DNA from 3 places in the Pseudomonas sp. Pme6b genome. Region 1 is predicted to be linked to each of the others. Evidence: riboswitches for the same ligand, from Rfam matches in the RefSeq annotation. Region 1 holds a riboswitch; each other region holds the start of a gene.
What was found. Region 1 has a riboswitch for cobalamin ahead of AC4ANE_RS15865 (CbtB domain-containing protein). Riboswitches for the same ligand answer to the same signal wherever they lie in the genome.
Positions count from the first base shown of each region.

Region 2: linked by a shared signal. The riboswitch ahead of AC4ANE_RS16360 (ABC transporter substrate-binding protein) and the one ahead of AC4ANE_RS15865 (CbtB domain-containing protein) in region 1 are both predicted to bind cobalamin.
Region 3: linked by a shared signal. The riboswitch ahead of cobO (cob(I)yrinic acid a,c-diamide adenosyltransferase) and the one ahead of AC4ANE_RS15865 (CbtB domain-containing protein) in region 1 are both predicted to bind cobalamin.

Region 1 covers NZ_CM176704.1:3,512,923-3,523,441, reverse strand. The annotation lists gene AC4ANE_RS15885 (indolepyruvate ferredoxin oxidoreductase family protein) at 1-2,516, shown strand, start outside; gene cobM (precorrin-4 C(11)-methyltransferase) at 2,601-3,350, opposite strand; gene AC4ANE_RS15875 (cobalamin biosynthesis protein) at 3,383-3,832, opposite strand; gene AC4ANE_RS15870 (CbtA family protein) at 3,810-4,517, opposite strand; gene AC4ANE_RS15865 (CbtB domain-containing protein) at 4,528-4,713, opposite strand; cobalamin riboswitch at 4,809-5,022, opposite strand; cobalamin riboswitch at 5,081-5,303, shown strand; gene cobW (cobalamin biosynthesis protein CobW) at 5,419-6,483, shown strand; gene cobN (cobaltochelatase subunit CobN) at 6,488-10,252, shown strand; gene AC4ANE_RS15850 (magnesium chelatase ATPase subunit I) at 10,252-10,519, shown strand, end outside.
Region 2 covers NZ_CM176704.1:3,617,503-3,628,021, reverse strand. The annotation lists gene nirB (nitrite reductase large subunit NirB) at 1-1,259, opposite strand, end outside; gene AC4ANE_RS16385 (hypothetical protein) at 1,366-1,629, shown strand; gene AC4ANE_RS16380 (GNAT family N-acetyltransferase) at 1,861-2,355, shown strand; gene AC4ANE_RS16375 (peptidase U32 family protein) at 2,414-4,420, opposite strand; gene AC4ANE_RS16370 (ABC transporter ATP-binding protein) at 4,527-5,318, opposite strand; gene AC4ANE_RS16365 (FecCD family ABC transporter permease) at 5,315-6,337, opposite strand; gene AC4ANE_RS16360 (ABC transporter substrate-binding protein) at 6,334-7,347, opposite strand; cobalamin riboswitch at 7,478-7,677, opposite strand; gene AC4ANE_RS16355 (FadR/GntR family transcriptional regulator) at 7,696-8,412, opposite strand; gene AC4ANE_RS16350 (FadR/GntR family transcriptional regulator) at 8,521-9,255, shown strand; one part of gene AC4ANE_RS16345 (IS3 family transposase) at 9,524-9,983, shown strand; one part of gene AC4ANE_RS16345 (IS3 family transposase) at 9,983-10,519, shown strand, end outside.
Region 3 covers NZ_CM176704.1:4,405,243-4,415,761, forward strand. The annotation lists gene AC4ANE_RS19970 (cobyric acid synthase) at 1-135, opposite strand, end outside; gene cobD (threonine-phosphate decarboxylase CobD) at 132-1,136, opposite strand; gene cbiB (adenosylcobinamide-phosphate synthase CbiB) at 1,129-2,037, opposite strand; gene bluB (5,6-dimethylbenzimidazole synthase) at 2,034-2,684, opposite strand; gene AC4ANE_RS19990 (cobyrinic acid a,c-diamide synthase CobB) at 2,681-3,976, opposite strand; gene cobO (cob(I)yrinic acid a,c-diamide adenosyltransferase) at 4,016-4,627, opposite strand; cobalamin riboswitch at 4,719-4,932, opposite strand; partial or broken gene AC4ANE_RS20000 (PQQ-dependent sugar dehydrogenase) at 5,052-6,381, shown strand; gene AC4ANE_RS20005 (C40 family peptidase) at 6,689-7,234, opposite strand; gene AC4ANE_RS20010 (C40 family peptidase) at 7,325-8,047, opposite strand; gene AC4ANE_RS20015 (NAD-dependent deacylase) at 8,123-8,887, opposite strand; gene hda (DnaA regulatory inactivator Hda) at 8,881-9,585, opposite strand; gene AC4ANE_RS20025 (AI-2E family transporter) at 9,803-10,519, opposite strand, start outside.

The DNA of each region.
Region 1 (10,519 bases):
CGGTGCACGACTTTGCCGAAGGGCTGGACGAAATTCTGGTGGTCGAGGAAAAACGCAGTGTCATCGAAGATCAACTGACCGGGCAGCTTTACAACTGGCCCGTGGACCGCCGCCCGGTGGTGGTCGGTGAGTTCGATGAACAGGGCCGTTCACTGCTGCCGAACCTCAGCGAACTGACCCCGGCGATGATCGCCAGGGTCATCGCCAAGCGTCTTGCTCCGTTCTACAGCAGCCCGCAGATCGAGGCACGTCTACAGTTTCTCAGCGACAAGGAGCAGGCGCTTCAGGCTCCGCTGTTCAACACCCAGCGCACTCCGCATTTCTGTTCCGGCTGCCCGCACAACACGTCGACGCGTGTGCCGGAAGGCAGTCGCGCCCTGGCCGGGATCGGTTGCCATTACATGACCATCTGGATGGATCGGGAAACCGATACCTTCACCCAGATGGGCGGCGAGGGCGTGACCTGGATCGGTCAGGCACCGTTCACCGAAACACCTCACGTCTTCCAGAATCTGGGCGACGGCACGTACTTTCATTCCGGGCATCTGGCGCTGCGTGCAGCCGTGGCCTCCAAGGTCAATATCACCTACAAGATCCTCTACAACGATGCTGTTGCCATGACCGGTGGCCAGCCAATCGACGGAATACTGCGCGTCGATCAACTGAGCCGCCAGGTGTTCAACGAGGGCGTGCAGCGTATTGCGCTGGTCTCCGACGAGCCGGACAAGTACCCGAGTCGACAGAATTTCGCGCCGATTACTACCTTTCATCATCGGCGTGATCTGGACAGCGTGCAGCGCGAGCTGCGTGAGTTCAAAGGCGTATCGGTGATCATCTACGATCAGACCTGCGCGACTGAAAAGCGCCGCCGTCGCAAACGCGGCACCATGCCGGATCTGGAAAAGCGTGCGTTGATCAATCCGGCTGTATGTGAAGGCTGCGGCGACTGTGGGGTTAAATCCGGTTGCCTGTCTGTGCTGCCCAAGGAAACGGCTCAGGGCCGCAAGCGCGAAATCGATCAGAACGCTTGTAACAAGGATTTCAGCTGCGTAGAAGGTTTCTGCCCAAGCTTCGTCACCGTGCATGGCGGCAAGCTGCGTAAGCCGGCATTGCCCAAGCAAGTCGAGGCGTTCGCTCGCTTGCCCGAACCTGTACTGCCGTCGCTGGAGCGACCGTTCAATATTTTGTTGCCGGGGGTTGGCGGAACAGGCGTAACCACCGTCGGTGCGATGCTGGGTTATGCCGCGAATCTGGAAGGCAAGGGTTGCAGCGTGCTCGATCAGGCCGGGTTGGCACAGAAATTCGGCCCGGTGGTCAGCCACATCCGTATTGCAGCGCGTCAGCAGGATTTGTTCGCGGTGCGTATCGCGGCTGGGGAGGCGCATCTGTTGCTGGGGTGTGACCTGCTGGTAGCGGCCGGGCCGGATGCGATTGCCAAGCTCGACAGCAAGATTTCCCACGCGGTGGTCAACAGCCAGCAAACGCCGACTGCCGAGTTTACGCGCAACCCGGATGCCGTGTTTCCGGCCGAGGCCATGAAGCAGACTATCATCGAGTCGGTCGGCGCTGCGAAGACCCACTTCGTCGAAGCCACATCGCTGGCCACCCGGCTGATGGGCGACAGCATCGCCAGCAACCTGTTCATGCTCGGTTACGCGTTTCAGCTGGGCCTGATTCCGCTGACCTCGGCGGCCATCGAAAAGGCGATCGAACTCAACGGGGTGGCGGTCAATCTCAATCAGCAGGCGTTTCTCTGGGGCCGTCGTACCGCCCATGATCCTGCGGCGGTCGAAGCCTTCGTCAATCCGCAGCAGAAGGTCAGCGAGCCGCAGCAGCCAATGGACCTTGATCAGCGTATTCAGAGCAATGTCGAAACCTTGAAGGCGTATCAGAACGGCGCCTATGCCAAGCGCTATGTGGAGTTGCTGCAACGTGTGCGCGATACCGAATCACGCGTGTTTCCCGGTCAGCAGCCGATGCTCTCTGAAGCGGTTGCGTTCAACTATTTCAAATTGCTGGCCTATAAGGATGAATACGAAGTGGCACGGCTGTACAGCAACGGCGAGTTTACCCGCCAGCTGGAAGCGCAGTTTGAAGGCGATTATCGGCTGGAATTCCACTTGGCCCCGTCATGGTTGGCAAAACGCGATCCGCACAACGGCCTGCCGCGCAAACGCAGTTTCGGCCCCTGGATGCTGCGCGCCTTCAATGTATTGGCGAAATTCAAATTCCTCCGTGGCACAGCGCTTGATCCTTTCGGCCACAGCCTTGAGCGCAAACAGGAGAGGGAGCTGATTGACGGTTACGTGCGTGACATCGAACTGATTCTTCAGCACCTGCAAGCACAGAATCGCCATACCGCCTTGAACCTGGCACGTCTGCCGGAGCGAATTCGTGGTTATGGCTATATCAAGGAGAGCGCCATGAAAGCGGCTGCATTGCAGGCCGACATTCTGCGCAAGAGCCTGGAAAGTGGCGAAGTGGTTGCACCGAAGTTGTACGAGGCGGCTGCCTGACGGGGAGATGCTTCGCATCGACTGGTCGCAGCGACCGGGGGTGATCCGCTGTGTTCAGCGCCGGGAGTACCGCCTTCGCCAATATCAGCTCGGTCTGAACAGGTGTGCATGCCCGGCGCGGTACAGCGAGGAGTCGCTGAACGTGTCGTCGGCAAGCACACGTCCGACCAGAATCAATGCAGTGCGACGAAAGCCTTTGGCCTGCACTTTGTCGTGAATGTCCGCCAGTGTGCCAACTGCCCAGTCCTGATCCGGCCAACTGGCGCGGTGCACCACGGCAATCGGGCAATCGGCTCCGTAATGTGGAACAAGCTCGTCGACAATCCGCTGCAGGTTGTTTACACCCAGATGAATCGCCATGGTTGCCCGGTGACTGGCCAGACTGGCCAGCTCCTCGCCGCTGGGCATTGAGGTCTTGTCGGCATAGCGAGTCAGAATCACGCTTTGCGACACATCCGGCAGGGTCAGCTCGACGCCCAGCAGCGCAGCGCAGGCAGCGGTCGCGGTGACGCCGGGAATGATTTCGAATGGAATACCCAGTTCCCGCAGATGGCGGATCTGCTCGCCGATGGCGCCATACAGGCTCGGGTCGCCGGAATGCACACGAGCAACGTCCTGGCCCTGCGCATGCGCGGTCTTTATCAGCTCAATGATCTGCTCCAGATGCAGCTCGGCGCTGTTGGTCACCTGCACGGCCTGATGGCCCTCCAGCACGGCGAGCGGCATCAGTGAGCCTGCATAGATAATGACTGGGCATGTGCGAATCAGGCGTTGCCCCTTGACGGTGATCAGCTCGGGATCGCCAGGGCCGGCACCGATGAAATAGACAGTCAATGAATTCTCCGGAGTGGATGAGCGCGGGGAGATTATCCGCTGTGTGCAGGGCTGATTGCCAAGGCAAATGTGGCGTTGGCGCTTTTTTGCCGTTCGATCAGCAGGGTGGCGGTGCCGTCTCCCAGTTGCGCGGCCAGCGCCAGTGCCGAACCTTCGGCGACACCGTGACAGCCCGTGGTCTGGAAGACCTGCGCAGAACGATGGGTGAGGTGCAGCTCCCACGCAACCAATTGCGCTGCGTTGAAGAACACCAGCGGCACTGCCAGTTGCGCGGCCAGTTCAAGCAGGCCCGGTTCCTGGTCTTTCAGGTCGATACATGCCAGCGCAGTGACGCTGGCAATCTCCAGGTCGATCACGCGAAGGCTGTTCTCGATCAGCTCGCGCAACGTCGCTGCGGAGCAACCGCGCCGACAACCCAGCCCGGCCACCAGTGACGCGCCGGGCTGAACGGTCGGTGAATCAGGCCTGATGCAGGTCGGCATCGTTTCTGCGGAACAGCCAGGCACTGATCAGCCCCATCGCGACCCAGAACAACGCGTTGGTCAATAGCGAGGCGATCATGAATTGCGATTCCAGAGCTTTGGGTGCCATGCTCTGATGGACCAGCGGCTGTGGTGCGCCGATCACGTGAGGAACGACCAGAATCGCCACGCCCAGCACTTTTAGCAGCCAGTTCTGACCAAATACCAGCAAGGCCAGCCCGGCGGCAGTCGATGCGGCCGTACCTATCCACCAGGCCTGACGCTGACTCAGTTCGGCGGCAGCTGTGCCGGGCAATTCAGGTGGCAGGCCAAGCGTGGGTGCCAGCACAAAAACCGCGAAACCGGCCAGCCCCCACCATACGCCTTGCACCGTGCGGCCCGGCGCACGCAGGGTGTAAAGCCCGGCAAGCATCAGGGCGAAGCCTACTGCGACCACCAGGTTGCCGCCCGTGGTGGACAGCACGCGCTGCCAGCCGTTTTCAGGTTCCCAGGCAGCTTCTTCATGCGCATGACTGTGTTCGGCAGTCGCGCCGTCAGCATGCTCATGGACCTGTTCGGCAGATGCGTTTTCGTAAGTTTCGGCCTGCTGGATCAGTGGCACCACCCAGAAGCTTTGCAGCACGGTCAGCAGCAGGGCCGCAAGCAGGCCCGTGAACCCGGCAGTTTGTGCGATTCGCTTGAACATTGTGGAGTCCTTAATGGCAAGGAAAGGCAGCGCTGTGACGTGTATCGTGTGCGGCGTTGTGTACGGCCGCGATGTGCGAGAAACCGGCGAAGTACACCAGACATGCACCCAGCAGCGCAGCGCTGATGGCGGCTGTCAGGCGTTGAGTGCGTGTGGAGCTGGTAGTGGCGGCGTGGCTGCTGCTGATGGTCGACATGGCGATCCCTCTTGGTGATTGGCAAGCGGGCCACGCGCAAAGGAACCTGCCGGCAGACGCCGAAGGTTTCAACTGCGCCCGCCCACCGCGGGTTTGTCATTCAACGATGTCGGGCCGGTCTCCGGGCTCGCGAGGGGCTCAAACGTCGCGCGTTCAAGGCCTGCAAGGTCACCTTCCCATGCCGTGGCACAGTGGATAAGACCTTCTCTCGCTTACCGTTGCGGGGGCAGCACCGGACTTGCTCGACAGCGTGAGCGCACCGGTTTCCCGTTTCACCCCGTGAGGGGCACCCGAAACAAGGCGTACAGGAGAGCATGGGCGGCGGGGAATCGTCAATCTGAACGATTGACCTGTCTGCGGTCACTGCGTAGCCTTGCCGGTTCGAGGTTCTCCATGCGTAAAGCGTTACACATGGAGCTAAGACGGGAATGCGGTACACGCCGCAGCTGCCCCCGCAACTGTAAACGGTGAGGTTCATTGCACAGCCACTGCTACGGCGGGAAGGCGCGATGAATGCGTGTCGGCACGGTCTTGATTGCCTGCCACATGCCGCCGTGAGCCAGGAGACCTGCCTCGAACCGGGCTGACCAAAAGGCCTGCGAATTCTCACTACAACCGGGCGGGGTGATCCGGTGGCGATCCGATCCGTGTGCCAGGCATGCGGTTCTCGTCCTGTTTGCCCGCCGCATTGCCAAAGGGCACCTGATGAAAACACTGGCCAAGCTTCCCGTCACCATCGTCACCGGCTTCCTCGGCTCGGGCAAAACCACCCTGCTGCGGCACATGCTCGATAACGCCGAAGGGCGGCGCATCGCGGTCATCGTCAATGAATTCGGTGAACTGGGCATCGACGGAGAAATCCTTAAGCAGTGCACCATCGGTTGCACCGAAGAAGAGGCCAACGGCCGGGTATATGAGCTGGCCAACGGCTGCCTGTGCTGCACGGTGCAGGAAGAGTTCTTCCCGGTCATGCGCGAGCTGGTCGCTCGCCGTGGCGATCTGGACCACATCCTGATCGAAACCTCGGGGCTGGCATTGCCCAAGCCGCTGGTTCAGGCTTTTCAGTGGCCGGAAATTCGCAACGCCTGCACGGTCGATGCGGTGATCACTGTCGTCGACAGCCCTGCGGTATTGGCCGGTACGTTTGCTGCGTTCCCCGATCAGGTCGATGCGCAGCGCAAACTCGACCCGAATCTGGACCATGAGTCGCCTCTGCACGAGCTGTTCGCTGATCAACTGGCCAGCGCCGATCTGGTGATCCTCAACAAGGCCGACATGATCGACGCCGAAGGTCTGGCAGCGGTGCGTGCCGAAGTTGCCGAAGAACTGCCGCCAGCCGTCAAGGTGATTGAAGCCAGCAGCGGTCGTCTGCCGATCAGCGTACTGCTGGGTGTTGGCGCCGAGTCCGAGCTGCACATCGATGGTCGCAAGACCCACCATGATCATCACGACAATGACGATCATGATGACCACGATCACGATGCTTTCGATTCGATTTCCCTGAAATTGCCTCAGGCCGATGAAAAGTTGTTGCTCGACGCACTGAATCAACTGGTCGTGCAGCACGGCATTCTGCGCGTGAAGGGCTTCGCGGCCATTCCCGGCAAGCCGATGCGCCTGCTGATCCAGGGTGTGGGTACGCGTTTCGCCAAGCACTTCGACCGCGCCTGGCGCGCCGACGAAGAGCGTGCCACGCATCTGGTGCTGATTGGTCAGGAGCTGGATGCCGTGGCCCTGCAAGCGCAGCTCAACGCTGCAGTTGTCGGCTGACCCCATGCATTTACTGAGAACCCAGCCCGGCGGTTTCGTACCCGACGACAGCATTGCCGATCTGGGCCAGACCCCGGCCGAGCTGGTGATTCTCTGTAGCGGAGACTCCAGCCTGGCGCTGCTGGCCGAAGCTGCACGCCAGCTTCCTGACGACTACCCGAGCCTGCGTCTGGCCAACCCCATGCAGGTACAGAATCACGCCTCTGTCGACTTGTACGTCGATGAGGTGCTGCGCCACGCAAAGGTCATTCTGATTTCCCTGCACGGTGGCATCGGTTACTGGCGTTACGGCGTCGAGCGGCTGATGGAGCTGGCGGCACGCGGGGTTCAGGTCATTCTGGTGCCAGGTGATGATCGTCCCGATCCTGAGCTGAGCGACCTGAGCACGGTGCCTGCCGCAGAACGCGACCGGCTCTGGCAGTTTCTGCGTCAGGGCGGCTTGCAGAATGCGCTGGAAATGTATAGTTGCATGGCCAGCCGCTGGCTGGACCGGGACTATTCCTGGACCGAGCCCCAACCGTTGCCACGCACAGCCATTTACCACCCTCGACTGGCAAGTGCGCAGCTCACCGATTGGCAAGCCGACTGGGTTGCAGGACAGCCCGTCGTGGCGCTGCTGTTCTACCGCTCGCACTTGCAGGCCGCCAATACCGGTTTTATCGACGAGTTCTGTGCGCGCTTGCAGGCGCACGGCATCAACCCGCTACCCATAGCCGTGGCCAGCCTCAAGGAGCCCGGCTGTTTCACTCAGGTGGAGAACTGGCTGGACGAGGCCGAAACCGAGCTGATCCTCAACACCACAGGCTTTGCCCAGTCGAGCCCGGAAGCGCCGCATCTGCGCCCGTTTCGGCGCAACGTGCCGGTCATTCAGGCGATCTGCGCGCAGGACAACGAACCTGCCTGGCAGGCCAGCGAACAGGGCCTTGGTGCGCGCGATCTGGCGATGCACATTGCCTTGCCGGAGCTGGACGGGCGGATCATCAGTCGACCGATCAGTTTCAAGGACCTGGCCTGGCGTAGCGAGCGCAGCCAGTCGGACGTGGTGTGTTACCGCGCCCAGCCGGACAGGATGGATTTTGTCGCGCAACTGGCGCGGCGCTGGATCGAACTGGCGCGGCTGCCCAACGGCGACAAGCGTGTGGCGTTGATCCTGGCCAACTATCCGACCCGCGACGGGCGCATCGGCAATGGTGTGGGGCTCGACACGCCTGCTGCGGCGCTGAACATCCTGCGCGCCATGCAGGCCGAGGGTTATCCGCTGGCACAGTTGCCGGACAGCGGCACCGAGCTTATCCAGCAATTGCTGGGTGGCGTGACCAATGATCTGGACAGCATTGACCTGCGGCCCTGCCAGCAAAGCATGGCACTGGAGGAATACCTGGCGGCGTTCAACGAGCTGCCGCAGGAAAACCGTGATGCCGTGAATGCCCGCTGGGGCGCGCCGGACAGCGATCCGATGTTTCGCAGTGGCAGAATGATGATTGCCGGGCTGCGCTTTGGCCTGACCTTCGTTGGCATTCAGCCTGCGCGTGGCTATCAGGTCGACCCCAGCTCGGTGTACCACGACCCGGATCTGGTTCCGCCCCACGGTTATCTGGCGTTTTACTTCTGGCTGCGCAAGGCGTACGGCGCTCATGCCGTGGTGCATGTCGGCAAACACGGCAACCTTGAGTGGCTGCCGGGCAAGGGCGTCGGCCTGTCCCGAACCTGCTGGCCGGACGCCGTACTGGGCGCGATGCCGAACATCTATCCATTTATCGTCAATGATCCGGGCGAGGGCGCACAGGCCAAACGGCGCACTCAGGCGGTGATCATCGATCACTTGATGCCGCCCCTGACCCGTGCGGAAACCTATGGCCCGCTGCGCAATCTGGAACTGCTCGCCGACGAGTTCTATGAGGCGCAACTGCTGGATCCGCGCCGCGCGCGCGAGCTGCAACGGGATATTCTCGAACTGGTCCGTGAAACCCATATAGATCGCGAGCTGGCTCTGGGCGAGAACCTCGACAGCGACGCCGATGCGGCGCTGTGGCTGCCGCGTCTGGACACTTACCTGTGTGACCTGAAAGAGTCGCAGATTCGCGATGGCCTGCACATCTTCGGTCAGTCGCCGCAAGGCCGCCTGCGCACCGACACCTTGCTGGCCCTGCTGCGCATCCCGCGCGGCGACGGGCGCGGCGCGCAGTCGAGTCTGTTACGGGCGTTGAGCAAAGCGTTCGGTCTGGATTTTGACCCGCTGGATTGCGAACTGGCCGAGCCCTGGACCGGCGCGCGTCCCGCTGCGTTGCTGGCGGTCAGCAGTGACCCGTGGCGCACTGCCGGTGATGCGCGTGAACGGCTTGAGCTTTACGCCGCTGCCCTCATCGAACGCGTGACCCAAGGCGAAGCGCTTCATGACCTGCCGGTCGACGATGATCTGGCACTGATCCTCGACAGCCTGCGTGAAGTGGTCGCGCCGCGTCTGGACGCCTGCGGCCCCGGCGAAATGCAGGGCATGCTAGATGCACTGAGCGGCCGCTTCGTTCCGGCAAGCCCCAGCGGCGCGCCGAGTCGGGGGCGTCTGGATGTGCTGCCCACGGGGCGCAACTTCTTTACCGTAGATGTCCGCAATCTGCCGACCACCACAGCGTGGCGTATCGGTTTCCAGTCCGCCAGCCTGTTGCTGGAAAGGCATCTTCAGGACCATGGCGACCACCTGCGTCAGTTGGGGCTGTCAGTCTGGGGCACTGCGACCATGCGCACCGGTGGTGACGATATCGCTCAGGCGATGGCGCTGATGGGCGTACGCCCGGTCTGGGCGACGGGCAGCCAGCGGGTCGATGATTTCGAGATTCTGCCGGTCAGCCTGCTGGACCGTCCGCGAGTGGACGTGACATTGCGGGTGTCCGGCTTTTTCCGTGATGCCTTCGCCAACCTTATCAAGCTGTTCGACGCTGCGGTGCAGGCAGTTGCCGCGCTGGACGAGCCGGACGACCTGAACCCGCTGGCGGCCAGGGTGCGAGAAGAACGCCAAGGTTTTATCGCAGAAGGGTTGACCGAAGACGAAGCGGCACGTCAGGCGGGCTGGCGGATCTTCGGTGCCAAGCCCGGTGCCTATGGCGCTGGCGTGCAGGGCGCGATCGACGGCCGTCTGTGGCAGAGCCGTGAGGACCTTGCCGAGGTTTACCTGAACTGGGGCGGCTACGCCTATGGCGCTGCCGATGAAGGTACGCCTGCGCGTAAGCGCTTTGCCCAGCGTCTGTCTCAGGTACAGGCCGTGCTGCAGAATCAGGACAATCGCGAACACGACCTGCTTGATTCAAACGATTATTACCAGTTTCAAGGCGGCATGCTGGCGGCTTCGGAAACCCTCAGCGGGCAGAAGACCGCCAGTTACCATGGCGATCACAGCCAGCCGGACCTGCCGAAAATCCGCACCCTGAAGGAAGAGCTGAACCGGGTGATACGCTCGCGCGCAGCGAATCCGAAATGGATCGACGGGGCCAGACGTCATGGCTACAAAGGCGCGTTCGAGATGGCCGCCACGGTGGATTTCCTGTTCGCCTTCGATGCGACGACCGAGCTGATCGATGATCACCAGTACGCGCTGCTGGCCGACGCCTATCTGCTTGACCCGGCCACGCGCGATTTCCTCGCCGAGCACAATCCCGATGCCTTGCGCGACATGACCGAGCGCATGCTCGAAGCCCAGCAGCGCGGCCTCTGGCAGGAGCCGGGCGAGTATCAGCAGGCGCTGGAAGACCTGCTCCTGGACATAGAAGAGAACTGATGACCTTGCCTGACCCGAACATCACCGAAACTCCACATTTTCCGCTGGCCGCTGTGGTCGGTGCCGATGACCTGAAGCTGGCGTTGTGCCTGACCGCCATTGACCCGCGCATCGGCGGCGTATTGATCGAAGGGCCTCGGGGCATGGCCAAGTCGACGCTGGCGCGGGGGTTGGCCGATGTGCTGGCCAGTGGTCAGTTCGTCACCTTGCCGCTGGGTGCTACTGAAGAGCGTCTGGTCGGCACGCTGGATCTGGACGCCGCGCTGG
Region 2 (10,519 bases), 100 kb from region 1:
GCACCCAGCGTCGGCGCGCCTTCGCCACGCGGCAGAATCAGGCTCAATGGATCGGCGGGCAGCGGGATGCCGTTCTGCGCATATTGCAGCAGGGTGTCGTAGTAACTGTTGTCGCCGACCAGCACAGCGCCGAGTACCTGTTTGCCATCGGCCGACACCACCAAGCGACGGTAGCTGGCGGTGGCTTCGTCAATGAAACGATAACTGACAGCCCCGGCCAGCGCACCGTGCGCGTCACCAATGGAGCCGACATCCACGCCCAGCAGCTTGAGCTTGGTGGACATGTCGGCACCGAAGAACGGCTCAGTGTCCTTTTCGCACAACTGTGCAGCTACGCCACGGGCCATCTGATAACCGGGTGCTACCAGGCCGAATACGCTGCCGTTCCAGGCCGCGCACTCGCCGATTGCATAGATATCGGCGTCACTGGTGCGACAGTGCTCGTCGATTGCAATACCGCCACGCGGGCCGAGTTCCAGTTCACACTGGCGAGCCAGAGCGTCCTGCGGGCGGATACCGGCAGAGAACACGATCAGATCGGTTTCCAGAAATTCGTCGTTGGCGAAGTTCATGCGATAGCGGTATTGCTTGCCGTCGCTGATCGATTGTGTGGCGCGCGACAGGTGTACGCCGACGCCCAGCGCTTCGATACGCGCTTTCAAGGCGGCCCCGCCGTGCTCGTCCAGTTGCACCGGCATCAAGCGCGGGGCGAACTCGACAACATGGGCTTCCAGGCCAAGCGATTTCAGTGCATTGGCCGCTTCAAGCCCGAGCAGACCACCGCCGACTACCACGCCACGGCGAGCTTTCGAGGCGGCGTAGCGAATGGTGTCCAGGTCCTCAAGCGTGCGATAGACCAGCCGCGAGTTGCCCTGTGCGCCCTCGATCGGCGGTACGAACGGGAAGGAGCCTGTGGCCAGGATCAGCTTGTCGTAGCTGAAGCAGCCTTCGGCGGTGATGATTTCATGACGATCACGATCAATCTCCAGCACCGGTACGCCCAGGTGCAGCGTCAGGCCAGGTTGTTCGTAGACAGACATTTCACTCATGGCCAGCGACTCGGCATCGCGGCCGGTAAAGTATTCGGACAAATGCACGCGGTCGTAGGCACGCTGTGCTTCTTCGCCAAATACATGGATGCGATAACGCTCCAGTGCGCCGCCTGCGATCAACTGCTCGACGCAATGGTGTCCGACCATGCCATTACCGACGACGATCAGGGTTTTTACATCGTTCATGGGGAAGACTGTGGTGTTCATAGCAAGTCCCGGCCGAGGCCAATCAGGTTTTTTGAAGCAAAAAAAAAGCGCCCGGAACCTTTCGGTTCCAGGCGCCTTTGCCTGTTCTCTTATTGGGTGTTCGGGGATGCCATCAAGCCACGTTGCCGGATGCACCCATGTGGCCCTCTGGTCTCTTCGAGACTGGCGATCAACGTCGATCAACCGGGGCGGCCCGACCACATTCATGGTGGGGTTGTTCAAGATTATGCAGGGGCTGTGCCAGCTTGCGTCGGCAGTGCTCCAGGCCCGAATTGGCAATGCCCGCAAGGCTGCGCAGCGTTTACAACGGCGTCCGGCGCATGATTTTTCCTGCCTTGCATTGGTGCGCATCGAAGGGTTTGCGCTGTAAAGCTGTGCGCCGCATTGCCCGCTCACGATAATCGGCGTTTTTACCTCCGGGCGCCCCAGTCGCTCCAGGCACATATCGTTCCTCACGCTCCGCGTGGGAATGCCTGTCGTGACGCTCCGCGTCACAATTCTGCGCCGCGCCGCCTGCTCTATAGTCAAGCCGTGCGTCCAAAGGCCCATCTCTGGCGTAACATTTGTATCACCCTGCAATTCCCCCAATAAGTCCGTGCTCATGAACATCACTATTACTGAGGTACACCCCTCCGAGATCCCGCACACCGTCGATTTCGTCATGCGTGCACGTGCCGGGATCTTTCCCTTGCTCGACACCGTCACCGTTCCGCCCGATCTGGCCGGTTTCGAGCAGGTGTATCTGGGCGGGGAGGACGGCAAGTTTCTGATCGCCCGCAGTGAAGGGCAGATCATCGCGGCTGTGGGCTACCTGCCGTTCGATCATCGTTTCCTGCAGCTCGATTATCGCGGGCGCAGAACCGTTGAGATCGTGCGCCTGTTCGTCACGCCGGAGTTTCGCGGCGACGGGCTGGCCAGCCGTTTATGTCAGGCGCTCTGGGCGCATGCCGAGGCAGGTGGCATAGAGGTTTTGTACCTGCATACCCATCCGTTTCTGCCCGGCGCGATCCGTTTCTGGGAGAAACAGGGTTTTGCTGTGACCGATGTGGAAAACGACCCGGTGTGGAATACCACCCATATGGAGCGCGTTCTTTAAGATTGCTTTGTCAGAAGACGCAAGGGGCTGGCAGGGCGCCAACCCCCCCTCATACCGATCAGCGAGTGGAACGCTGACGCGCAGTCTTGAGCAGGTCTTCCGGTGTGATATGGCCGACCACCGATTTGGCCGCCGCGCTGCCGGGGAGCGGCAAGTCGAGAATGTGACCTTTCATCTTGCCGATCACGTGCATTTCGCAAGGCTTGCAATCGAACTTGAGGGTCAACACTTCATCACCGTGCACCAGTTGCATCGGCGCGACCTTGGTGCGCACGCCCGTCACACCTTTGGCCTGTTTCGGGCACAGGTTGAACGAGAAGCGCAGGCAATGCTTGGTGATCATCACGGGCACTTCGCCGGTCTCTTCGTGGGCCTCGTAGGCCGCGTCGATCAGCTGTACGCCGTGGCGATGATAGAAGTCGCGAGCCTTCTGGTTGTAGACGTTGGCCAGAAAAGACAGATGCGACTCCGGGTACACCGGTGGCGGGGTCGTCTCCGCCTTGCGGCCACCGCGTGGATGCGCCTCGATGCGCGCTTCGGTCAGCGCCTCGATGGCATCGCGACGCAGGGTCTTGAGCTGCGAGTTGGGCACGAAGAACGCCTGTGGCGCGTCGAGCCTGACATCCTGAGCATGGTAGATCGTGGTGCCCAGCTGAGTGAGCAGGTCACGCAGTTGATCCAGCGCCTGCTCGGGCTTGTTGGCTGCGCCGAACGGGCCGTCAAGGTTTACCGCGACGCTCACACCTTCTTCACTGATGGCTTCCAGGCGCAGGTGGTCTTCACGAAGGGTAACCTGCCACTGAATGCCGATGCGGCGCTCGACCGAGGTCTTGAGCAGCGCCTGCTGCCAGTTGTGGTCCAGGTTGCGATTCAACGGATGGTTGGGGCGCACACGGGAAAGGGCCGCAGGCATCTCGTTGGGTTCTACACGGTAGCGCCAGCGCTTCTGGCCGTCTTCTTCGAACTCGCCTTTGAGCTCGGCGATATTGGCACGGAAGCCCACCACTTCACGCTTGATCTGCACGTTAAGACCGTCACCGTTGGACAGCGGCTCATGGGTCACAGCGATCAGGTCACGCTTGCCGAGTTTTTCGACGGTGCCGACTGCCAGACCGGTAAACGTCGGCGTATCGAAAGCACCGATGTCGATCTTGCGGTCACTGACGAAATAGTCGGTGCTGCCGCGATGAAAGGTCTTTTCCGGGTCAGGCACGAAGAAGTGTGCGGTACGGCCGCTGGAAGCGCGGGCGAGGTCCGGACGGTCTTCGAGAATCTCGTCCAGACGCTGGCGGTAATAGGCGGTGATATTTTTGACGTAGCCTGCGTCCTTGTAGCGACCTTCAATCTTGAACGAGCGCACGCCTGCGTCCACCAGATCGCGCAGGTTGGCGCTCTGGTTGTTGTCTTTCATCGACAACAGATGCTTTTCGAAGGCAACGACGCGGCCCTGATCATCCTTGAGCGTGTACGGCAGGCGGCAAGCCTGCGAGCAGTCGCCGCGGTTGGCACTGCGGCCGTTTTGCGCGTGGGAAATATTGCACTGCCCGGAGAACGCCACGCACAGGGCGCCGTGGATGAAGAATTCGATGGCCGCATCGGTTTCATCGGCGATTGCGCGGATTTCCTGCAGATTCAGTTCCCGGGCCAGCACCAACTGCGAGAAACCGGCCTGATCGAGAAACTTCGCCCGGCTCAGGGTGCGAATATCGGTTTGCGTGCTGGCGTGCAGCTCGATGGGCGGAATGTCCATCTCCATCACCCCGAGGTCCTGCACGATCAACGCGTCCACGCCGGCGTCGTAAAGCTGGTGAATCAGCTTGCGCGCGGGCTCCAGCTCGTCGTCATGGAGGATGGTGTTGATGGTGGTAAAGATCCGCGCGTGGTAGCGGTGCGCGAATTTGACCAGCTCGGCAATGTCGCTGACCTCGTTGCAGGCGTTGTGCCGCGCACCAAAGCTCGGCCCGCCGATATACACCGCATCGGCACCATGCAGGATGGCTTCACGGGCGATGGTCACATCCCGTGCAGGGCTGAGCAATTCCAGGTGGTGTTTGGGTAACGACATGGCAACGGGATCCTGCGGCGTGCAAAGCGCGCATTGTAGTGCTACAGGCCGCGCGGCGCACCTGTTGAAGCATGCGCCAGGTGACCGGCTGACCATCGGCGCGTCTTCAGTGTGAGCGCAAACGCAGGATTTTCGCGCCGTCGAAAGGGTCGGTCAGCCAGTGCGCCACGACGCCGAAGGTGCTCAGCAGGCGTTCCGGGGTCAGCACCTCGACCGGCGCCCCCAGTGCGACCAGCCGGCCTTTCTCCATGACCGCCACGCGGTCGCAATCCAGCGCCTGATTCAGATCGTGCAGGGCTATCACAGTGGTTACCGGCAAAGCCCTGACCAGACCGAGAATGGTCAGTTGGTGCTGGATATCCAGGTGATTGGTCGGTTCGTCCAGCAGAAGGATCCTGGGTCGTTGCGCCAGTGCCCTGGCGATGTGCACGCGCTGCCGCTCGCCACCGGACAAGGTGTGCCAGGCACGTTTCTGCATGTGCAGCATGTCCACATTCTGCAACGCCTGGCGAACGATTGCGTCATCGTTAGCACTCCACGGCTCGAGTGCCGACAGCCAGGGCGTGCGGCCTAGCTCGACGGCATCCAGAACCGTCACGGCATCGCTGGTTTCCGCTTGTTGTTCGACCACCGCCAGCAAGCGCGCCACGTCTCTGCGGCTCATTGCCTCAAGTGGTTGCCCGCCCAGTCTGACCGTGCCGCAGACCGGTTTCTGAATACCGGCCAATAGTTTCAGCAGGGTGGATTTTCCCGAACCGTTAGGGCCGACCACGGCCAGTGTCTCGCCGGCTGCGATGCTCAAGTCGACGTCGCGCAGCAACGCAGTGCCACGAACCGAATAACCCAGCCCGGAGCAGCCCAGCACCGGTGCGTTGACCAGATGAGGAAAGGCGTTCATCGCGTGCTATTTCCCCGGATAAGAATCAAAGCGAAGACCGGTGCGCCGATCAGTGCGGTAATGACGCCAATCGGCAGCGCCTGGCCCTTGATCAGCGTGCGCGAGAGGATGTCGGCAGCGATCAGAAACAGCGCGCCGCTCAATGCACTCAACGGCACCAGCCGTGCGTGGCGCACACCGATCAGCATACGCACCGCGTGCGGGATCACCAGCCCGACAAAACCGATGGAGCCGACGATCGATACCATCACTGCGGTGACCAGGGCTGCGGTCGCGATCAGGATGATCTGCACGCGCCGCACGGCAATCCCCAGTGACGCCGCCGAGTCGCTGCCGAAAGTGAACGCGTCCAGCGCTCGCCGGTGCCAGAGGCACACCAGCAGACCGACCAGCACCGTCGGCACTGCCAGCCAGACCGAGTGCCAGCGTACGCCGCTGAGGTTGCCCAGCAGCCAGAACATGATGCCGCGTGCCTGTTCGGAGCTGGCGGATTTGGTGATCAGAAACGACGTCAGGGCATTGAACAGCTGTGAACCGGCGATTCCGGCCAGAATGATCTGCCCGGCTGCTGTGGTGCCTCGCGACGAGTGCGCCAGCAGGGCGACCAGCGAAAACGCCGCCACGGCCCCGGCAAAAGCGCCTGCCGACATCGAAATAGCCCCCGCGCCGAAGCCCAGAATGGCGACCAGCACCGCGCCGGTCGAGGCTCCGGCGGAAATTCCCAGCAGATATGGGTCTGCCAGCGGGTTGCGCAACAAGGATTGCAACACCACGCCACAGATCGCCAGCCCGGCCCCGCAGGCTGCCGCGACAATGGCGCGGGTCAGCCGGTAGTTCCAGACGATGCCTTCGTCGATAGGGTCGAGCACATAGCCGGCAGCCCAGAGTTTGTTGGCCAGCACCTGAAAAACCACCTTCAGGCTGATCGAGGTTTCGCCAATCGCTGCACCGACCATGATTGCCAGCACCAGCACTGCCGAGACCCAGAGCACATGGCCCAGTGCTACCTGTAATCTCATTGTGCAGCGTTGAAACGGTTGGCGGCGTCAGCAAGTTCCTCGAACCCGGTAAACAGGCGCAGGCCAGCCTGCATGCCTTCGGCGTCGATGATCACGATCCGGTCATGCTTGACTGCGTCCATGTTGCGCGTCACCGGGTCGCTCTTGAGGAATTCGATCTTTTTCAGGTAGTCGTCGGCCGGGAAGCGGCGGCGATCCATGCGTGCAATCACCAGAATGCTTGGGTTGGCCTTGGCAATGGTCTCCCAGCCCACTGTCGGCCATTCCTCGTCGGACTTGACGATATTACGCATGCCCAGGCTGTTGAGCATGAAGTCCGGGATGCCTTTGCGGCCTGCCACGAACGGGTCGCTGGCGAGGTCGGAACTGGAAAACCAGAACAGCGCCGAGACGTCGTTCGCCTTGTTCTGTTTGACGTTGGCAATCGCCGCGCTCAGGCGGGCCTTGAGGTCGGCGACCAGCGTGTCACCGCGGTCCTGTACGTCGAAAATCTGCGCCAGTTGCTCGATGCTCTTGTAGATGGTCTCGATGCGGAACGGCTCCAGGCGTGTGCCGTCGGCACCGACCAGATTGTCTTTGCCTTCGCAATCGGACGGCAGAATGTAAGTGGGTATTTTCAGGTCATGGAACTGCTCGCGTGTGCCGACCACGCCCTGTTTGCCGACCATCCACTCCAGCTGCACCGCCACCAGTTCCGGACGTTTGCCAATCACCGATTCAAAGCTTGGGTCGTTGTCGGCCAGACGTTCTACCTTGTCGTTCTGCGCCTTGAAGCGTGGTAACACGTTGTTGAACCACAGCGAAGTGCCCACCAGCCGGTCGCCCAGGCCTAGTTCGTAGAGCATTTCAGTACCGGCCTGGCCAATGGTCACTGCCTTGGTCGGCGCATGTGCGAACGTCAGGGTCGAACCACAGTTTTCGAGGGTCAGCGGATACTGAGTAGGCGCGGCGAGGGTCAGGGTGGACAGCGTCAGGCTGGCGGCAAGTACGGCAAGGCGGGGCAGCGACATGAAATGCGGTCTCCGTTGGAGCAGGTGCCAAGGCGCAATGCACATCAGGAAACACATCCCCGGCAAATGACCGGGCACGACGGGAAATGCTGCCGCGTGCGGATGTCCTTCCCGGACACCCCGCCGGTTAGTGGATTGAAGCAGGTCGGCAGGTCTCCTGACTGGCATGTCATCGCCAGGCTCCGGCCTTCCCGGAGCTGAATCCAGTGGCAGTCATGGAGCAGGCTCGATGCCTACAGTTGCGGGGGCAGTTTCGTTTTGGCCTTGTGCAGACAAAGCGTGCGAATTCCCTGTTAGTTCCTCTCGGAAACCGACGGGCGGCATGGTAAACGATAAGCGTTTTAGTGGCTAATCCTTTGCGCGCAGGCGCAGCAGACTGTTGATCAGATGCAGACGCATCGCGGCTCGGGCGGCATCCCGATCCTGATGGACAATGGCGTCGAAGATGGTCTCCTGTTCGCGTTGCTGGATGCCTGGGTCGTCCTCTGCGTGCAACGACGTGATATTGCCGAAGCCGCTGCGGGTGCGGGGCAGGATGCTGCTGCCGAGCTGGCTCATCACGTCGGTAAAGAAGCTATTGGCTGTGCACAGTGATATCTGCCGGTGAAACTCGAAATCGGCCTTCATGGTGTCGTGCCCCAGGCGCGCACAGCGATGCAGCTCATCGAGTGCCTGACGGATGGCATCCAGTTGTTCGGGCGTGCGGCGTTGAGCCGCGAGCGCGGCGGATTCCGGCTCGATGCTCAGGCGCAGCTCGATGATGGATACCGCGTCGCCGGATGTACCGATTGGCGATTCAATCTGCTGGAAATGCCCTGGCTGCGCGGCATCGACTACGAAGGTGCCGATGCCATGCCGGGTTTCGACCAGACCTTCGGCTTGCAGGCGCGACATCGCTTCACGAACCACGGTGCGGCTGACCCCGGTTTCACGGATGATCACCTGTTCGGTAGGAAGCTTTTCACCGCTCTGGATCTCGCCTTCGCGAATTCTGCGCGAAAACTCGGCGACCAGTTGCTGAGTCAGACTGGAGCGACGGCCTTTTGATGTGGAAGGTTGTTCCATGGCGGGTGATCGGGTCCGTGTCGGGTGGCTGAGTATAACCGTACTCAAGGCGTGTTTTGTGTGGTGATCGCAGCCTATACTCGCGTATCGGACAGAACTGAGGCTGCAATGTCGGACAACGCGCTTTCCTCGCAAAAGAACCATCGACGCCTGGCAGAAACCCTTGTCGACCGCTTCGCCCAGCGCATGCGTGACGGTGTGCTGGTGCGCGGCGAGAAATTGCCTTCCGAGATCCACATCATGGAAGCCGAGGGTGTCAGCCGCACGGTGGTGCGCGATGCGCTGTCGCGGATGCAGGCCGCCGGGCTGGTGGAAACCCGGCATGGTGTCGGCACCTTTGTTCTAGACATGCCACCGCCTGAAGGTTTTTCGGTAGGGCCTGCGACCATCGCCACCTTGTCCGATGTGCTGAACCTGCTGGAGTTTCGCTTGAGCCTGGAAGTCGAGGCAGCAGGGCTGGCTGCGCAGCGACGCAGCCCTGAAGCGTTGCTTGAGCTCAAGCGGGCGTTCGATGCGCTGCTCGAAGGCCCGCAGAAATCCGGAACCACCATCAATGCCGATTTTCAATTTCACCTCAAGATCGCCAAGGCGTCTGGCAATGCGTACCTGATCGATATCATGAAACATCTGGGCACCAAGCTGATTCCCCGCACGCGGATGAACTCGGCCTACACAGGGCAGAGCGATCGCAACGCCTACCTGGCCGGAATCAACACCGAACATCGGCAAATCTACAACGCCATCGCCGAAGGCAACGTCGACGCAGCGCGCTCGGCGATGTACCTGCACCTCAACGGCAGCCGCATGCGCCTGCGTCGCGCTCAGGCGCTGTACAGCGACTGAGCGATTCAGGGCCGGACGCGGAGTTTCTGCCAGACACCTATCGTTCCTCATGCTCCAGTGTGGTGATGCCTTGAGTGACGCTCCACGGCACAAATCTGCGCCGCACCGCATGCTCTAAAGAGGACGCAGAGCGTCCAGAGCTGCATGTCGACGCGGAGCGTCGGCACGATAATCTGCGGAGTTTCTGCCAGACACCTCTCGTTCCTCACGCTCCAGTGAACTGCCCCCAAGAAGTTGGACACCAATCCGACCTCACGGGGGTGTTCAAATGGGTAAGTATTCAGAGCAGTTCAAGCTCACTGTCGTCAAAGCGTATCTTGAAGACAACATGGGCTTTCGTATGGTAGCCCGCCAGTTCTCGATCGATTTCAGCCTGCTTCGACGCTGGGTCGCTAACTACAAGAGTCATGGTCACACCGGCCATCGCAAGCCTGGTCTTCGATACAGCGAAGCTTTCAAGCGCTCAGTGCTTGAGCACAGGCGTGAACACAAGCTATCGCTCCGTCAGGCCGCTGCGCATTTTGGTATCGGGGATCCCGGCCAAATAGTCATTTGGGAAAAGCGGCATTACAGTAGCGGTACAGCCCCGTATGTTCCTGCCAGAAGAAAGCCTGTCGCCATGCCAAAGAAGCCTTATCCCGCCAAACCAGTAACCGCCGACGATACGCAGAAGACGCGCGACCAGTTGATGAGCGAGCTTGAATATCTGCGCATGGAGAACGCTTACCTAAAAAAGTTGGAAGAGCTGAAGGAGCAGAAACGACGGCAACCGAAAAAGCCCTGAGCATCAAGCAACTGAGGGGCCGGTTCCCGCTTTGCGCTCTGCTGAGGCTGGCGGGCTTGGCACGCAGCACGTTTTACTATCAGGTTCAGGTGCAATCCAGACCCGATCCCTATGCTGCTTTGAAACAGTTAGTCGAAAGCATTTACCACGAGGAGAAAGGCCTTTATGGCGCTCGGCGTATCACGGCGGTCATTCGCACTGCAGGTATTTTGGTCAACAAGAAGGTTGTAGAACGACTGATGGCAGAACTGGGCCTGCGATCAGTGGTGCGCCCCAAAAAATACCGCTCCTATAAGGGCGTAATCGGAACCATTGCGCCGAATTTGCTGGAGCGCAATTTCAGCGCGCAACGCCCGAACCAGAAGTGGGTGACCGATGTGACTGAGTTCAAGGTAGGCAATCGAAAGCTGTATCTCTCACCCGTGATGGACTTGTACAACGGTGAAATCGTGGCGTATGAAGTGTCGACAAGGCCGAGCT
Region 3 (10,519 bases), 890 kb from region 1:
GCTGTTGAGCGCCATGTTCTGCGGTTTGAATGGCACGACCTTGACGCCCTGTCGGGTCAGCCAGCGGCACAGTGCCGTCACCAGTGTGCTTTTGCCGGCGTCGGAGGTGGTGCCTTGTACCATCAGCGTGGTCATGGGTATTCCTTGCGGTATTCAAGCAGAACAGTGTGCAAACGCAGCCAGTCGGCCTCGTCGCGGGGCAGACCGAAGCGCAGGCTGGACGACTCGGGGGTGTCACCTTTGAACAGGCGCAACAGCACGCCACGCTGCGCACAAAACTCATAGAGCGTTTGCGCTTCAGGGGTCATGCGCCACTGAAACAGCGCACAGCCGCCCTGCGGGCTCAGACCGTACTGGTCAAGCAAGGCCACCAGACGCTCGCGAGCCTGCTCGCTGCGTTCACGCTGACGGGCCTGCCCTTCCTGATCATTGAGGCACACCTGACCGATGATCCGGGTTGGCCCACTGACCGACCATGGGCCGATTTCCTGCGCCAGCATCCTCAGCAATACCCGCTCGGCCATGACAAAACCGAGCCTGACACCGGCCAGGCCAAAAAACTTGCCGAACGAGCGCAGCACAATCAGCCCGGTGCGCCACGTTTCGGCAGCCAGGCTAAGGCCCGGCGTGTTATCCATAAACGCTTCATCGACGACCAGCCAGCCACCGCGCTCGGCCAGTCGTGCATGCCATTCCAGCAGGCGCTCGGCGCTCAGGTGCAGGCCGGTCGGATTGTTCGGGTTGACCACCACCAGCACATCAAGAGAGTCGAGAAAGTATTCGACCTCCTGCTCGCCTACCTCGCGGACCACGAAGCCGTTCTTGCGCCATGCATGTGCATGCTCGGCGTAGCAGGGCGACAGCACGCCAACCCGACCTCCGCTGCGTACCCGCGGTAACGCTTGAATCGCAGCCTGTGAGCCGGACACCGGCAATAAGCGAGGTACGCCGTAATAGCGGCAGGCCGCCGATTCCAGGCCATCGTCGGTCTCGGGCAACCGCGCCCAGGCACGCGTCGGAATCTCCGGGATGGGCCACGACCAGGGCGCGATGCCCGTGGACAGGTCCAGCCAGTCAGCCAGTTCGATACCGTAATGCTGCGCTGCGGCGCGCAACCGACCGCCGTGCTCAAGCATAGAATTCAGCTACCACGCATATGACCAGCAACCACAACCAGACGCCGCGCTGCACCAGTTGCCAGCCGCGATCAATGGAGTCTGCATCGGCAGGTGCACCTTCACCCAATTGCGGACGCTGATGCAGCTCGCCGTGATAGATCGCCGCCCCACCCAGTTCGACACCCAGCGCACCCGCGCCAGCGGCCATCACCGGACCTGCATTCGGACTGTCCCAGGCCGGGGCCTGCTTACGCCAGCAGCGCAGCGCCAGCCGGGTCTTGCCCAGCAAGGCGTAAGTCAATGCCACAAGGCGTGCAGGAAGGTAGTTGAGCAGATCGTCGATCTTCGCCGCAGCCCAGCCGAAACGCTCGAAGCGCTCGTTGCGGTAGCCCCACATGGCGTCCAGCGTGTTGCTCAGCCGGTACAGCACCACGCCGGGCGCACCGGCCACGACAAACCAGAACAGCGCGGCGAACACCGCATCACTGCCGTTCTCCAGCACTGATTCGGTAGCCGCGCGAGCCACTTCGGTGGCATCCAGTTCGCTGGTCTGGCGACTGACCAGATAACCGACCCGCTGGCGTGCCTCGACCAGATCGTCACTGCGCAACGCTTGCGCCACCGGCTGAACATGTTCGCCCAGGCTGCGCATGCCCAGCGCGCCATACAGCGCCAGAATCTCGACCAGCCAGCCAATACCGGGCAACCAGCTCAGTAGCGTGGCCAGCAGCGTCAACGGCACTACGGTGATAACCCAGGCGGTAACGCCATGACTGCGCCAGCCACGGCCACCGCTATTGAAACGCTGCTCGACACGGCTGGCAAAACGCCCGAACGCCACCAGCGGATGCCATCGTTTTGGTTCACCGAGCAACGCGTCCAGCGCCACACCGGCGACGCTCAACAGCGCCACACTCATTGACTCACTCCCCATTGATTCTCGTACAGCAGCTCGTGCAGCGGACGCGCCTGCGCCCAGCCTTCCATCACCAGCATTGGCGCAGGATAGAACTCCTTGACCGGCCCCAGGCAAATGATCGCCAGCGGCTTCGCGCCGTCAGGCATGCCCAGCAGTTCGGCCAATGCCTCGGGGTCGAACAGCGACACCCAGCCCATGCCCAGGCCTTCTGCACGCGATGCCAGCCACAGGTTCTGGATCGCGCAGGACAGCGATGCCATGTCCATTTCGGGCAAGGTGCGACGCCCGAAAATGTGTTGCTCACGCCCTTCCATCAGCGCGGCGACCAGCACTTCTGCGCAGTCGTTGATGCCTTCGACCTTGAGCTTCATGAACTCGTCGGTGCGCTCGCCCAACGCCTGGGCAGTGCGGATACGTTCTTCTTCTACATGCGCCTGCATTTTTCCGCGCAACGCCGGATCGCTGATGCGAATGAAGCGCCACGGCTGCATCAGCCCGACACTGGGTGCCTGGTGTGCGGCTTCCAGCAAGCGCGCCAGCAACTCGGGCGCCACCGTGCCGCCGACGAAGTGGCGCATGTCGCGACGCTCGGCGATGGCCCGGTACACCGCAGCCCGCTCTTCAGGGCTGAACGCTTGTTCGGTCATGGTTTGAACAGCGCCGCAATCGCCTGAGGGCAGGAAGGGAAATAGAAATGCACGTAGGACGCGGTCAGACGACCCAGGCGGTAGACTGCCTCTGCGCCACGCCCGCCGTTGGGGCTGACGCCACGGGCAATCGGCTGCAACTCGGTGCTGGTCAGCGAATGGTGATACGTGTGACCGTGCAGCGTGCCCTCGGGCAATTCAACCGCTTGCAAGGCCAGCGCCGCCAGACGCTTCTGCATGACCGCCTCACCGGACAGCAAGCCGACCAGTTCGGCGCGCACGCCCTCCACATCGCTCAGGGCTTCGAGTAAATAAAGCATGCCGCCGCACTCGGCCAGAATCGGCTTGCCAGCGATATGGTGCGCCCTGATCGATGCCTGCATCGTCAGGTTTTCCGCCAAAGCAACGTGGTGCAACTCCGGGTAGCCACCCGGCAGGTACAGGCTGTCGGCGTCGGGCAGCTCGCGGTCATGGATCGGCGAGAAGAAACTCAGCTCTGCGCCCATGTTTCGCAGCAGGTCCAGGCTTGCGCCGTACAGAAAGGCAAAGGCCTCGTCGCGGGCAATGGCGATGCGCACACCGCTGAGCAACGGCTCGACCTGAACCGGGTCGGGCGCGGTAAAGGTTACGGCTGGCGGCAAGGCCACTTCGCAGGTGCTGGCCAGCGCGGCGGCAGCCATGTCCAGCCGCACATCCAGATCATTGAGTTCGCTGGCCTGGACCAGCCCCAGATGGCGGCTGGGCAATTCGAAACCGACTTCCCGGGACAGTGCGCCATACCAGCGCAGGCCTTCGGTCAGACTGTTTTCCAGCAACTGCGCGTGGCGTACCGTGCCAACCCGATTGGCCAGCACGCCGGCAAACGGCAGATCCGGCTGATAACGCGCCAGCCCGAGCGCCAGCGCGCCAAACGTCTGCGCCATAGCCGTGCCGTCGATCACCCCCAACACCGGTACGCCAAAGTGGCGGGCCAGATCAGCGCTGGACGGTGTGCCGTCGAACAACCCCATGACGCCTTCGATCAGGATCAGGTCTGCCTCATCTGCGGCTTCCCACAACAGGCGACGGCTTTCGTCGGCACCGACCATCCACATGTCCAGCTGGTAGACCGGTGCGCCGCTGGCCCGCTCAAGAATCATCGGGTCGAGAAAATCCGGCCCGCACTTGAACACCCGGACCTTGCGGCCCTGGTTGCGGTGCAAACGTGCCAGTGCCGCGGTGACGGTAGTCTTACCTTGCCCGGAGGCAGGCGCGGCGATCAAAACCGCCGGGCAATCGCGCGGAGCTCTCATTGCAGTGCTCTCATTGCAGTGCGCCCAATAAAGGATTATTCACAGCTCGATACCTTTCTGCGCCCGGATACCGGCCTGAAACGCGTGCTTGACCACGCCGATATCGGAAACCGTATCAGCCAGGTCGATCAATTCGGGTTTGGCACCGCGGCCGGTCACCAGCACATGCTGCATAGGTGGGCGGGCCTGCAGGTCACTCAGCACTTGTTCAAGGTCGAGGTAACCATGCTTGAGGGCAATGTTCAGTTCGTCGAGCACCACCAGACCAATGGCCGGGTCGCGAAGCATTTCCCGAGACACGGCCCAGGCGGCTTCGGCAGCGGCAATGTCACGCTGGCGATCCTGGGTTTCCCAGGTGAAGCCCTCGCCCATCACGTGATAGCGCACCTGCTCGGGGAAACGGCGGAAAAACATTTCTTCGCCAGTGCTGTTGCGGCCCTTGATGAACTGCACCACGCCGCACTGCATGTCGTGGCCCATGGCCCTGGCAAGCATGCCGAATGCCGAGCTGCTCTTGCCTTTGCCGTTGCCGGTCAAGACCAGCAGCAGGCCGCACTCGTTGGGTGAGCTGGCAATGCGCTCGTCCATCACGGCTTTCTTGCGCAGCATGCGCGCCAGATGGCGTTCGTCGCGTTCGGGGGATTCGTTCATCCGGGTTCTCCGCTCGTGGCAGTCGACAACAGACGGAAGGACAGCACTGGACAGCACGGCAACGGCCTGCACAGAGCATCACCCTCCGTGATGCCATTGAGTGGTTCAGGCCGGTCTCCGGGCTCATGAGCGGGTTACCCCGGCTGCGCGCCTTCCCATGTCGAAACACAGTGGCGTCAGGCACAGCCTTGACTCATTTACCGTTGCGGGGGCAGCGCCGGGATCGGATCGATTGATCCACACCGGCTTCCCTGTTTCACCCTGCCAATCAAGGATTGCAGAGCACCTGAAACAAACCGCGAAGGGTAGAGGGTTGGGCTGGGAGCGTCAATCGACACCGACGCTGTGAAACGTGATTGAACCCAGACGGTTCGCAGTGCCTCTATCAATTATCGGACCACGCCCTTGTTTATGGAGATTCACCATGTTCAGACTCAGACTCCACTACGCAGTGTTGCTTCTGGTTGCCGGTGGCCTCGCTGCCTGCGGCGAGTCTTCGACCCTGCAAGTCTCGGATGGAACAGGCCCATCGCCCAAACTGCCGGAGCCTAACAAGACGCTGATCCCGACCGTCAACATCGCCCCTGCCGTAGGCTGGGAAAAAGGCGCAAAACCGGTCGCCGCGCCGGGCACACAGGTGGCAGCGTTCGCCGAAAACCTGGACCACCCGCGCTGGCTGTATGTATTGCCCAATGGCGACGTGCTGGTGGCGGAAACCAATTCCCCGGCCAAACCGGATGATTCCAAAGGTATTCGCGGCTGGGTAATGGAAAAAGTCATGGGCCGCGCCGGTGCGGGCGTGCCAAGCGCCAACCGCATTACTCTGCTGCGCGACGTGGACAAGGACGGCGTCGCAGAGACCCGCACCGTGTTCCTGCAAAACCTCAATTCGCCGTTTGGCATGACGCTAGTGGGCAACAAGCTCTATGTCGCCGACACCGACCGCCTGATCAGCTTCCCGTATGAAGCGGGCCAGACCTCGATCAGCGCGCAGCCGACCAAAGTGGTCGATCTGCCGGGCGGCACGCTCAACCACCACTGGACCAAAAACGTCATTGCCAGCAAGGATGGCAGCAAGCTGTACGTCACAGTGGGCTCCAACAGCAACGTGGCCGAGAACGGCATGGACAAGGAAGAAGGTCGTGCAGCCATCTGGGAAGTGGACGCTGCCACCGGCAACCACCGCATTTTCGCCTCGGGCCTTCGCAACCCCAACGGCATGGACTGGGAACCCAAAACCGGCAAGCTGTGGACGGCGGTCAACGAGCGTGACGAAATCGGCAGCGACCTGGTGCCAGACTACGTGACCTCGGTGCAGGATGGCGCTTTCTACGGCTGGCCCTACAGCTACTACGGCCAGCATGTCGACGAGCGCGTCAAACCGCAGAACCCGGCACTGGTCGCCAAGGCCATCGCACCGGATTACGCAGTCGGCCCGCATACGGCCTCGTTAGGGTTGGTATTCGCCGATGGCAAGACGCTGGCGGCGCCGTTCAACGAAGGCCTGTTCATTGGCCAGCACGGCTCATGGAACCGCAAACCGCACAGCGGCTATAAAGTGGTGTTCGTGCCCTTCAGCGGCGGCAAGCCCAACGGCGCTCCAGTCGATGTGCTGACCGGTTTCCTCAACAAAGACGAAAAAGCCTATGGGCCGCCCGGTTGGCGTGGTCAATGATCAGCGCGGCGGCTTGCTGGTGGCAGACGATGTCGGCAACAAAATCTGGCGCGTGACCTCGGCCAAGGCAGCTCAATAACGCCGAGCGTAGAGGGTTGACGCAGAGCGTCGTACGTTAGTTGAGTTATCGTTCCGCACGCTCCAGCGTGGTAATGCAGTTCTCGACGCTCTGCGTCGCACGATAGTTGCGATGATCGTTCCGCACGCCTGGAAAGGCATGTCGACGCAGAGCGCAGTACGGTAGTCGAGTTATCGTTCCGCACGCTCCAGCGTGGGAATGCAGGTCTCGACGCTCTGCGTCGCAAGAGAACGCAGAGCGTCCGGAAAGGCATGCGACGCGGAGCGTCGCACGATAATTTCTGGTCAGACCGCGAGCAGGCGACGCGCTATGGCCGAATCTGCGCCAGACTGGACGGCTGAATGACGCGCTTGGCGTTGAGGTAGGCTTTCTGCCAGTAAGGCTTGTCGAGGCTGTCGAGCTTGACCGTGCCGCCGCTGGCCGGGGCATGTACGAAGCGGCCTTCGCCGACGTAGATGCCCGCGTGGGACACCTGCGAGCCGCCCGAGGTGGCGAAGAACACCAGATCTCCTGACTGCAATTGCTCGCGACGGATATTCGGCGCACCCATCACGATCATCTCGCGCGTGGAACGCGGCAGGGAAATGCCCGCGGCATCACGATAGACATAACCTATAAGACCGCTGCAATCAAAACCGGAGTCAGGCGTGTTGCCACCCCAGCGATAAGGCGTGCCAACCAGTCCCAACGCACGAAACAGCACGTCTTCGGCAGCCGGAGAAAGAATCTGAGGGGGAGCAGTGACCACCGGACGCTGAACGACCCGGGGAGCTTTGGGCGGTGGCGGCGCACTGGCGCAGGCACCCAGTAACGCAGCAACAGAGATGACTATCAGGCGCAACGCAATCGACATAACCACAACAACCTATCCGGATGCGGCTTACGCTGCCGAGAAGCTCAAAAACGCAGAAAGACCCGAAGGTCTTGTTCTGCGCGTTCTATTTTATTTACGCCGCTTTGGCGCGGTCTTGACTGTAGTCGAAGTCATCGCCGTTGTCTGCGTGGCATCAGGCGTCGACTTCACAGCGACTGTACCTGGCGCCATTGCCAGAGGCCGCTTGGCCTCGATAAAGGTCTTGCTCCAGTAGGCGTCATCGAGGCTGTCGATGCGTACACCGCCACTGCGACGGCTGCTGGAGTGAATGAACTGCTGGTTACCGGCGTAGATCGCTGCATGGCTTACGCGACCACGGCCACGGGTACTGAAGAACAGCACATCGCCAGGCTGAAGGTTTTTACGCGATACCAGCGGTGCGTCAACGTTGATCATTTCACGCGTGGAGCGCGGCAGGCTCATGCCAGCCTCTTCGCGAAACAGGTAACCAATGAAGCCGCTGCAATCGAAACCCGAGGAAGTCGATGTGCCGCCGAACTTGTAACGAGTGCCGATCAGGGACTTGCCACGTTCCAGGATGCTGTCGGCCAGAACCGGCAGCTGGTAGGACTTGTTGTCGGCGAAGTGAGCAAGCTCGTCTTCGGTGGCAATCTCGTCCTGCAAGGCTGCGGAGTCGGCGCGACGTGCTGCGGACTGAGCGTTTGCCGCGCTCTGATAACGAGCAACGGGCTGAGCCTGTTCTTGCTGTGCGACCGGCATATTGGCCGAGCAACCGAAGAGGAATGTAACGAGTGCGAGAGGCACGAGGGGTGCGAAGCGAACAACCTGCATGGGCACAACCGTGGCTGACTAGTTAAGATGGCGAGACTATGCCTTTTATGAAGGTGATTTGCAAATTCAATCGAACTAGATGTGACTTATGAGTTCCGCCATGACATGTGCTGCCCGGCACTGCAAAAAGACGTCCATCTGCGCGCTGTGATCGGTCGGCTGCGGATTGATTTCCGCCGTAAAACCCCCGGAAACTCTGGTGCGAATGACCGGTTCATGAATGTAGGGGAAGCTTGCCGTGGTACCGATACTCAGGACTGCGTCATAGCCTTTAGCCAGTTGTTCATACAGTGTTTCCAGTGCTCTTTCAGGGAGCATTTCCTGAAAAAGAACGACGGGCGGTCGCATAACGCCACTACATGCCGAGCATAAAGGGGGCAAAGGACGCTGCAAGTGCTCACTCAATTGCGGATCTTCAGCGCCGCAGGATTGGCAAAACAGTGGCGAGAGCTGCCCGTGAATTTCTATCAGGCGCTCTGGCGGGCTGCCCGCCGCACGGTGATAACCGTCGACATTCTGGGTCAGCACCCAGCACTCGGGCTTGATGCGTTGCAACTGGGCGATGGCGTAATGCGCGATATTCGGCTCGCCACCCAGGCACGCCCTGCCCAGTTCAGCGATGTACTTCCAGCACAGCTCGGGGTCACGGCGCAGCATTGGCCCGGACAGGGCCATTTCTATAGGCAGGCCGTCGTCGGTCTTGCCGTTGTACAGCCCGCCGACGCCGCGATAGGTCGGCAAGCCCGAATCAGCCGACAGGCCTGCCCCGGTGATCACCAGAATCCGTTGTGCATGGCGCAAGGCTGCAGCCGTTTGCATCAACAGCGCCTGATCTACCACCCCAGCGTCTCTTTAAGAAAGGGAATGGTCAGCTTGCGCTTTTCCTGGAGTGACGCCTGATCAAGGCGCTCAAGCAATTCGAACAGCGCGCTCATGCTGCGTGTACCACGCGTCAGAATGAAATGGCCTACCTCATCGGTCAGGTGCAGGCCGCGCCGTGATGCACGCAGTTGCAGCGCACGCAGCTTGTCTTCGTCGGACAGGCCGCGCATCTGGAATACCAGGGCCATGGTCAGACGGGATTTCAGATCGGGGAGTTTGACCGGCAGTTCGCGGGGCGATTTGGACGCTGCAATGAGCAGACGACGCCCGCTGTCACGCAAACGGTTGAACAGGTGAAACAGGGCTTCTTCCCACTCCGGCTTGCCGACAATGGCTTGCAGGTCATCCAGGCACACCAGTTCGTACTGTTCAAGATGGTCGAACAGCTCGATACCTTCATCGATAACTTCGGCAAGCGGCAGATACACCGCAGGTTCGCCCAGCTGCTCGAAACGCAGGCACGCAGCCTGAAGCAGGTGCGTGCGCCCTACTCCATCCTTGCCCCACAGATAGATGAGGCTTTCCGTCCACCCAGCGTCGGCTTCGCACAGCCGCTCGACATAGCCGAGTGCAGCGGCATTGGCGCCTGGATAGTAATTGACGAAAGTGGCGTCATCACGCAGACGCACACTCAGGGGCAGCTGAATCGGTTTCATGCTGACTAACGGCTCATGCAAACCGTCAAGGGCCTCTGTGTAAAGAGCGCAAAGTTTATACCCGTGAAGCGGGTCGCACAATGCGACAGACCTCAAGCAAAATCAAAGGTTTGCGTCAGGGTGCGTAAAGCGCGGGTCGAGAAAGGGCGTTTTGAGGTGATGCATGCATTGCCTGCACAAGCCTCTTCACCGGGCAGTGAAGAGGCGTGCGATGCCCTTACAGCTCGGGATCTTCCGCACCTGCATAGATTTCCGAGTCTTTATAAACGTCGTGCATGTGGCGCACCAGCACCATGATCACTGCAGCGACCGGCAACGCCAGCAGAATGCCGGTGAAACCGAACAGCTCGCCACCCGCCAGAATCGCGAAGATCACCGCCACCGGGTGCAGACCGATGCGATCCCCTACCAGTAATGGCGTCAGCACCATACCTTCGAGGGCCTGACCGATCATGAACACCGCAACAATCCCCATCATCGGGTACAGGTCGCCGCCAAACTGGAACAACCCGGCGACCAGCGCTGAACCAATGCCGATCACAAAGCCCATATAAGGCACGATGGCAGCCAGACCGGCGATCACCCCGATCAACAGGCCCAGTTCCAGCCCGACCAGCATCAGACCGGCCGCGTAGATCACTCCGAGACCGACCATGACCAGCAACTGCCCACGTATGAACGCGCCCAGCACCTCGTGGCACTCGCCCGCCAGCTTGACGATTTGACCTTCACGCTGACGCGGCAGCAGACCGCGGATCTTGCCGGTCATGATGTCCCAGTCACGCAACAGGTAGAAACACACCACCGGGATCAGCACCAGATTGGTCAGCCAGCCGATCAGCGCCAGGCTCGACGCCGTAGCCTGAGACAGCACCACAGAGACGATATCCCCAGCCTGCCCCATGTGCTCGGAGATGGCTGCCTTGATCTTGTC